DNA from 4 places in the Paenibacillus sp. FSL W8-0439 genome. Region 1 is predicted to be linked to each of the others. Evidence: predicted binding sites of a transcription regulator. Region 1 holds the regulator's gene; each other region holds the start of a gene.
The links. Region 1 encodes Rex, which represses fermentation and respiration genes when NADH is low (regulators of the CRP and FNR family bind a similar motif). Its sites were predicted from a motif close to TTGTGAAATATTTCACAA; they were not measured.
Positions count from the first base shown of each region.

Region 2: pflB (formate C-acetyltransferase) is a predicted target of Rex. The motif match lies at 1,036-1,053, and genes of this name have one in related genera.
Region 3: adhE (bifunctional acetaldehyde-CoA/alcohol dehydrogenase) is a predicted target of Rex. The motif match lies at 997-1,014, and genes of this name have one in related genera.
Region 4: MKX36_RS01030 (phosphoketolase family protein) is a predicted target of Rex. The motif match lies at 691-708, and genes of this name have one in related genera.

Region 1 covers NZ_JBBPAK010000001.1:3,357,356-3,359,564, forward strand. The annotation lists gene MKX36_RS14340 (amidohydrolase) at 1-1,001, opposite strand, end outside; gene MKX36_RS14345 (redox-sensing transcriptional repressor Rex) at 988-1,641, opposite strand; gene dinG (ATP-dependent DNA helicase DinG) at 1,669-2,209, opposite strand, start outside.
Region 2 covers NZ_JBBPAK010000001.1:3,512,294-3,514,502, forward strand. The annotation lists gene pflB (formate C-acetyltransferase) at 1-1,002, opposite strand, end outside; gene adhE (bifunctional acetaldehyde-CoA/alcohol dehydrogenase) at 1,330-2,209, opposite strand, start outside.
Region 3 covers NZ_JBBPAK010000001.1:3,515,315-3,517,523, forward strand. The annotation lists gene adhE (bifunctional acetaldehyde-CoA/alcohol dehydrogenase) at 1-921, opposite strand, end outside; gene MKX36_RS15165 (Crp/Fnr family transcriptional regulator) at 1,181-1,897, shown strand; gene MKX36_RS15170 (dioxygenase family protein) at 2,040-2,209, opposite strand, start outside.
Region 4 covers NZ_JBBPAK010000001.1:231,394-233,602, forward strand. The annotation lists gene MKX36_RS01025 (GntR family transcriptional regulator) at 1-533, shown strand, start outside; gene MKX36_RS01030 (phosphoketolase family protein) at 826-2,209, shown strand, end outside.

The DNA.
Region 1 (2,209 bases):
GGAACTGCCGTTGGGTCGCCAGATACTCCCTTGTGAATGAGTGCTGCCAGACGCATTTCCTCGAACATATCCAGGTTATTATTGCTGGCAGGACCATCTGTTCCGAGTGAAACAGTAACTCCTGCACGCAGCAATTCAGGCACTCTAGCTACACCACTTGCCAGCTTCAAGTTGCTGCCTGGATTATGCGATACCGCCACACCTCGTTCCGCTAACAAAGCTATTTCTTCGTCGTTCAAGTGAACGCCGTGGGCAACAAGTGAAGGACGGGAGAAAAAGCCAAGCTTATCTAAGTGTGCAACTGGACGCAAGCCGTAGTCGCGTACGTTTTGTTCAACTTCGGCGATCGTCTCGGACATGTGCGTATGCAACGGTAAATCGAGATCATGTGCTGCTTGAACAAATTTCTCAATAAACGCAGGCGGGCATGTGTATGGGGCATGAGGAGACATCATTGTTGTGATACGTCCGTCTGCTTTTCCATGCCAGTTACGCGCAAAAGTCACGGCCTCAGCTAGCTTGATCCGCTGTTCTTCTTCTGAACAGAGTCCAATGGCTCCACGCATCAAGCTTGCACGAATGCCCGACTCTTCAGCTACACGAGCCACCTCATCCATATGATCGTACATATCCAGGAAAGTCGTGGTTCCACCTTTCAGCATTTCCAGCACTGACAAAGAAGTTCCCCAGTACACATCCGTAGATGTAAACTTGGCTTCCATAGGCCACATTTTTTCCTGAAGCCACACTTGAAGTGCCAAATCATCTCCATACCCTCGCAGCAGAGACATCGCCGCATGACCATGAGTATTGATCAGACCAGGTAAAAACAATAACCCCTTGCCGTCGATTGCTTCTGTCTCTTCCTCACCCGCAGGCAAAGTCTCGCCAATGTAAGTAATACGGCTATCCTCCACAATCATAAAACCATGGATTACCCCAGCCTCGGGTCCATTCACGGCAAAAGAACCGTTTTTAATCATCCATTTATTCACTGTCATATTGTACTTCTTCCTTTCCGTCCTCCAGATAATAAGCGAGGCTAAGCAAATCAGTTGTAAAGTCTGTGGCATGTATCCGAATGTTAGCTGGTGCCTTGAGAATGATAGGTGCAAAGTTTAAAATCGCTCCAATTCCACTCTCAATCAGCCTATCAGCTACGTGCTGTGCCTCAAAATCAGGTACAGTAATAATCCCGATTCGTATATTTTTTTCTTTCACAGTCGCTTCCAGTTCATCCATCGGCTGTACGACCAAAGTATTGATTCTGGTCCCAACCTTATCCGGGAACGCATCAAAAACCGCCACAATCTTCATATTGTCTTTTAAATAAGCATTATAGTTCGATAGGGCTTGACCCAGATTACCCGCTCCGACCAATACTACATTAATTTGCTGGTCGATTTTCAGGATATGGCGTATTTTCTCAATTAGATAAGAAACATCGTAACCGATGCCCTTCCGACCAAAATCGCCAAAATAGGCAAGATCTTTACGAATTTGGGCCGGATTCAAATCTAACCTCTGTCCCAGCTCTTGAGAAGAGACCGTAGCCACCTCCCGTTTGTGCAGTGCATTCAGATAACGTAAATATACGGGTAATCTCCGTACGACAGCCTCTGAAATTTTATCTGATTTCATACTTGCTCCCCCTAATTGTAACGGACTTTAAGTGTCCGTCCGTTGTGCCTCAGTCTCCGGGGCGGATTGGAGCCATTCGGCGATGCGGGGCACCATTTGCTCCGATGGCATATGCTCCATTTTTGGTCCCGGTAACGAGTACAAAAAGTGCTTTCCATAATAGGATTCGATCACACGCGTATCGTAAACGATGACGACTCCGTGGTCGCTCGCTGTACGTACCAATCGCCCAAATCCCTGTTTGAAGCGAATAACTGCTTGTGGTACAGACAGCTTCATAAATGGATTCTTCTTCTGCTGCTGGAGCAACTCGCTTTTGGCCTCCAGTAACGGGTGGTTGGGCGGTTGAAACGGCAAGCGAACGATAGCCAGACAAGTCAAAGCTTTCCCTGGAATATCGACGCCTTCCCAGAAGCTACTGGTTCCCAGCAATACAGAAGCTTTCGCTTCCTGAAAACGGCGGGTTAGCTTGCTGCGACTCCCACTGTCCACACCTTGTCCTAACACGGTAATATCGCTGGACGCTAACGCCTCTTTGAGCGGCTCATACACTTGCCGGAGCATCCGA
Region 2 (2,209 bases), 150 kb from region 1:
TACCCAAGTTGGGTCACCACTGAACAGTTCGTTGTAGTCAGGTGTACGCAGGAACTTAACAATACGCAGTTTCATAACAAAATGATCGACCAGTTCCTGAGCTTGTTCTTCGTTCATCGCACCTTCCTCAAGGTCACGTTGAGTATAAATATCAAGGAATGAAGATACACGTCCCAAGGACATTGCTGCACCATTTTGTTCTTTAATCGCTGCAAGATATCCAAAATATACCCATTGGAAAGCTTCTTTTGCATTGTTAGCTGGTTTAGAAATATCAAAACCGTGCTCAGCAGCCATTTGTTTCAATTCATTCAAAGCACGAATTTGTTCAGAAATTTCTTCACGCAGACGGATTACGTCTTCTTCCATGGAATCAACTTCAAGGCTTTTCAATTGAAGTTTTTTATCTTGGATCAAGAAGTCTGCACCATACAGAGCTACGCGACGATAGTCACCGATTATACGACCACGACCGTATGCATCTGGCAGACCAGTAATGATCCCAGCTTTACGAGCTGCTCTCATTTCATCTGTATAAGCATCAAATACACCTTGGTTGTGTGTTTTACGAATATGAGTGAAAATGTCAACAATGCTTTGTGGCACTTCAAAACCATAGGCTTTACAAGCATCGATCATCATTCGAATTCCACCAAACGGCTGCAAAGAACGTTTGAATGGAGCATCTGTTTGTACGCCGACAACTTGTTCTTTGTCCTTGTCCAAATAGCCTGGTTTATGTGAAATAATGGTGGATGGCGTATTTACGTCTACATCAAGAACGCCGCCGTTTGCCAACTCTTTTTTAGTAAGATCAGATACAATTTCCCACAATGCAGTTGTATTGGCGGTAGGACCAACCAAAAATTCTTCATTGCCAACATAAGGTGAGATATTTGTTTCAATAAAATCGTTGACGTTAACTTCTTTAGTCCATTTTCCTTTTTTAAAACCTCTCCAGCCAGATTGTTGCTCTTGTAATTCTCTCTCAATCACCGACATGTAAATCCCTCCAAATTGTTTGGTCTTCCGGACTTGTGATTTTTTTCACGTTTAAACTATTTCTTGAGCCCGGCCTTTTCACCGATGCCTTACGCTCAGTGTCGGGACCTTTCTTACACTCTTATTGTAGAATAATGATAGAGTGTAGTATGTGACAAAAATCACAATATGAGTGATTTTTGTCACTTTATTTTCCCTAGCTTCACGCGTATACCTCTAGCCTTGCCGTTCACCTCCCTTCCCAAACCAAGAGGCCCTCTATATAGAGAGCCTGCATTGGTATTGTATAGGAAAATGCTTAGTTACAAGCCTCTTCATACTATTATATTATTGATCAAAGCGTCCGTAGAAGGCATTACGGTATACATCAGCCAATTCAGTAACCAGCGGCAGCTTTGGATTTGCAGTTGTACATTGATCCTCAAAAGCGCGGTCAGCCAAATAATCTACACGTGATTCAAAGTCTTTTGGATCGAAACCAAGTTGTTGGAACGATTCCTCGATACCGAGTGTTTTGTTCAACTTACGGATCGCGTCAATTAAGCTGTTAACCCCTTCTTCAGTGGTACGTGCAGGCAGTCCCAGTATGCGTGCGATTTCTGCATAGCGCTCATCTGCAACAAAGTGCGAATATTTAGGGAACGATGCAAATTTTGTCGGTTTTTTCGCATTGTAGCGAATAACGTGCGGCAGCAAGATAGCATTCGTGCGGCCATGCGCTGTATGGTATTGTCCGCCCCATTTATGTGCGAGACTATGGTTAATCCCCAAGAATGCATTAGCAAACGCCATACCTGCAAGTGTAGAAGCATTATGCATTTTTTCGCGAGCCAGCTTATCACCAGTCAGAGCCGATTGCTCCAGGTATTGGAATACCAGTTGAATAGCTTTAATTGCCAGACCATCTGTATAATCATTGGCCATTACAGACACATAAGCCTCGATAGCATGGGTCAGAACGTCCATACCTGTATCGGCTACAGCAGTTTTAGGCAGCGAATATACAAACACAGGGTCAATAATTGCCACATCAGGAGTCAACTCATAGTCAGCCAGCGGGTACTTCGTGTTGCCCAGGTTTTTGTCCGTAATAACTGCAAACGATGTAACTTCCGAACCTGTACCCGAAGTTGTAGGGATAGCCACAAATTGTGCTTTTTGACCCAGACGTGGGTACTTGTAAATCCGTTTACGGATATCCATGAAT
Region 3 (2,209 bases), 160 kb from region 1:
AATGGCCGGGTTCACTGCACATTTTTCTACATTCATAGCTCCTTGAGTGAGCTTAGCTGCCTCTTCTTTATTTACAAAGTAGCAACCATTAGCAATCATCAATTTCTTCACTTGCTCGAAGATAGGCTCTTCAATAATTACAGCTTGTTCCGAAGCACAAATCATACCGTTATCAAAAGATTTAGAAAGGATAAGGTCGTTCACGGCCTGTTTGATATCGGCTGTTTTCTCAATAAAGCAAGGTACGTTACCAGGACCTACGCCAAGTGCAGGTTTACCACAGCTATAAGCTGCCTTAACCATGCCTGATCCACCAGTTGCCAAAATCAACGCTACATCAGAGTGGTTCATCAGTACATTTGTTTTATCCATCGAAGGTGCTTCAATCCATTGAATACAATCCGCTGGAGCACCATGTTTAACAGCTGCTTCAAGCAAGACGCGGGCTGCTTCCGCACTACACGATTGAGCAGATGGATGGAAGCCGAAAATGATTGGGTTACGTGTTTTAATGGCAATTAACGCTTTGAACATCGTAGTCGAAGTTGGGTTTGTTACTGGAGTAATCCCCATGATAATACCGACTGGTTCAGCTATCTTTTGAAAACTATCAAAGTCATTGTCTTCAATGACACCGACGGTTTTCTCATTTTTGATGCTATGGTAGACATATTCTGTTGCAAACATGTTTTTGGTGATTTTGTCCTCGTACACACCGCGTCCTGTTTCTTCAACAGCCAACTTCGCGAGGTGCATGTGCTTATCCATCCCTGCGAGTGCCATAGCTTGTACGATTTCGTCAATCTGCTCCTGATTCATACTCATGAAAGCTTGCTGTGCCCGGTTCGCCCGGTCAATCAGCGTTTGAATATACTGCTCTGCGCTTTGCTCTTTTTGGATAACCTCGTTTTTAACAGCCATTTCCCTCATCCTCCTGTTATCTCGTGTACTATCTCTTGTTCACGCACTGATCGTAACACAGCTTTCTAAGATATTTTGTGATTTTTTTCACAATCTATTTAAAATTTTATTTTATGAAGTGAATTAAATCACAAAGTTTGGAATTCTGCCACTTTTACCCCCTCATCTTGCCCCAAAAACGCATTGCACAGGTATATAATGAATTTGAATTGATCAAGTTGCAGATAAAATAACATAGGATACAAAGGGGAAATGGACGATGAGAAACCCTACAAATGTAATGGAAGCCCGCGGCAACACCTGTTGCTTCTCGGAGGCCAGCTTCAACCGGCTGCAAGTGATGATGAAAGATCGAGTTATGCCAGAAAGTTCGCATCTGTTCTGGGAAGGAGATACAGCGGATAAGCTGTTTTATATTAAGCGCGGACGCGTAAAAGTGACCAAAACAACGGATGAGGGTAAGGAACTTATTCTATATATGTATCAAAGCGGCGATCTTGTTGGTCAAGCTGATCCTTTCTTCGGCACTAAGCATTCCTTTTCTGCTGAGGTTCTGGAGGACAGTGATATTGGCGTAATCGATCATACAGATTTGGAGTTGCTTATTTGTCAGCATTGTGATTTTGCGATTGACTTTATGAAATGGATGGGATCGCATCACCGCATTACCCAGACCAAGTTCCGCGATTTGATGATGTACGGCAAGCCTGGCGCTCTATGTTCCACACTCATCCGACTATGCAACACCTATGGTGAGCCTCACGGCGACTATATTCTGATTCATAAAAAAATTACTCATACTGACTTATCAAATATGATCGGTGCTACCCGGGAAAGTGTAAATCGGATGCTCAGTGATCTGCGTAAGAAAAATGCAGTCGAATACGATAATGGTATGATTGTTGTCAAGGATTTGGAAATGCTGCAAGGTGTATGTCATTGTGAATTGTGCCCACGTGAGATTTGCCGGATATAATAAATTTTTTTAATGTAAAAGGGAGTGCTGTAAGCCATTATTAGCTTATAACACTCCCTAATTTTATTCCACTCCCCATTTTTTAGAGAACGGATGGGACATTAACAAAGCACATAACTCGACCTTCTTCTGCCTACCCACTTTAAAACTGCAAACATAGATAACTTAAATTTCCCATCTCATAGCTTCTATGGATGACCTTAGCTTTGTTTGCAGGGTCGCCACTACCCATTGCAATAAACAACGGTACAAAGTGTTCTGCTCTAGGTACAGCCTGACGAGCATACGGCGCTTCGCTTTCATAGTGATCTA
Region 4 (2,209 bases), 3.1 Mb from region 1:
GGACATTTATTAATCCCTTATACATAAGAAATGAATCTATCTTTAACTACGAGGGCTCTAATCTAGGAGTTACTGATAATTTTCAAATGCATGGCAAAAAGCCAAAAATCAAAGTATTGAGTTTTGAGGTCATTCCACCGACAGAAGAACTACAGCGCGATTTGTTCTTGGACACTCATGATTTTGTTTATAAAATCGTTCGCTTGCGTCTGTTTGATGATGATCCATTTATGATCGAAACGGGCTATATCCCCATTAAAATTGTCCAGGATTTAAATCAGACCATTATTGAGGGTTCCATTTTTAATTATTTGGAGGACTCGCGGAACCTGGCCGTCACCAAATCCTTTTTATCTATTTTTGCAGAACCGTCTGAAGAGAATGATCAAAAGCTACTGCAATTGAAAGAAAATGAACCCGTAGGCATTATGGAGGGTGTTTTCTTTTTGGATAACGGTACCCCATTTGAATTTTCGCATATGCGATTTCACTACAAATATTTGAAATTTAATACCTTTGTATCGGTACACTAATGAAAAGACTGGAGAATTCTCCGGTCTTTTTTTTATGGTTACGAAAAAGGATTAGAGTCTGCAAACTCTTCATTTATCACAAATTTTATTGGTTTATCCTGCTATATATTTTAATGTAAGAGCTTTTTTACTGTCTTTTTAATTTATATTTCATAGTATGTTCAAAATTTCACAAAATTGGACCGTATCACTTGTGAAAAAGGTTGAATTAATTCAGTGTAGCGTTATGATGTACATGTAGATGAAATTTCCGGAAATAAATTACAAACAAAATTACTAGGGAGTGGACACCATGGCTTTATCACCCGTGTTAGAAGATTACTCGTCTAAAACATATTTGGAAAAACTTGATGCATACTGGCGTGCAACGAACTACATTTCAGTAGGTCAGCTTTATTTAAAAGACAATCCTTTGTTGAGAGAACCTTTGAAAGATTCGGATGTAAAGGTTAAGCCTATTGGACACTGGGGTACGATTCCAGGCCAAAACTTTATTTATGCTCATCTTAATCGTGTTATTAATAAATATGATTTGAACATGCTTTACATTGAAGGTCCTGGTCACGGCGGCCAAGTTATGGTTTCAAATTCATATCTTGATGGAAGCTACACCGAAATTTATCCGCAAATCACGCAGGATATCCCAGGTATGAAGAAACTGTTCAAACAATTTTCATTCCCTGGCGGTATTGCTTCACATGCTGCGCCTGAAACCCCTGGATCTATCCATGAAGGCGGGGAGCTGGGCTATTCCCTTTCTCATGGTGTAGGTGCTGTTTTAGATAATCCGAATCTGATCTCGGCTGTTGTTATTGGGGATGGTGAAGCTGAAACGGGTCCATTGGCCGCTTCGTGGTTCTCTAACCGATTTATCAATCCAATCACGGATGGCGCAGTGCTGCCGATCTTACATTTAAATGGCTTCAAAATTAGTAACCCAACGATTATGTCTCGCCAATCAAAAGAAGAGTTAACCTCGTTCTTTAAAGGTTTGGGTTGGGAACCATTCTTTGTTGAAGGTGAAGATCCTAACCACATGCATCCAGAAATGGCGAAAGTATTGGATACTGCCATCGAAAAAATTGAAGCTATTCAAAAGAATGCGCGTGAAAATAATGACCTTACTCGTCCGGCGTGGCCAGTGCTTATCTTCCGTTCCCCTAAAGGCTGGACAGGTCCAAAGGAATGGGATGGCGTGCCGAATACAAATTCGTTCCGTGCCCACCAGGTTCCAATTCCGGTCGATCAAAAAAATATGCAGCACGCACCTGCTTTATTAGAATGGCTGAATAGCTATAGACCAGAGGAATTGTTCGATGAAAACGGTCGGTTAAAACCTGAGATTGCTGAAATTCTGCCTACAGGTGATAAACGAATGGGAATGAACCCTGTTGCGAATGCGGGTAACCTTATTAAAGACTTGAAATTGCCAGATTTCCGCAACTATGCGCTGGATAACTCCACGCCTGGTAAAGTGATTGCGCAGGATATGTCGGTTTTGGGCAAATACGTTAAAGATGTGGTTGTTTTAAATGAAGAGAATCGTAATTTCAGAATCTTCGGGCCTGATGAAACGATGTCTAATCGCTTGGCACCTGTTTTTGAAGTAACCAAACGCCAATGGATGGATCAAATTATTGAGCCTAATGATGAATTCTTGTCTTCGTATGGTCGTG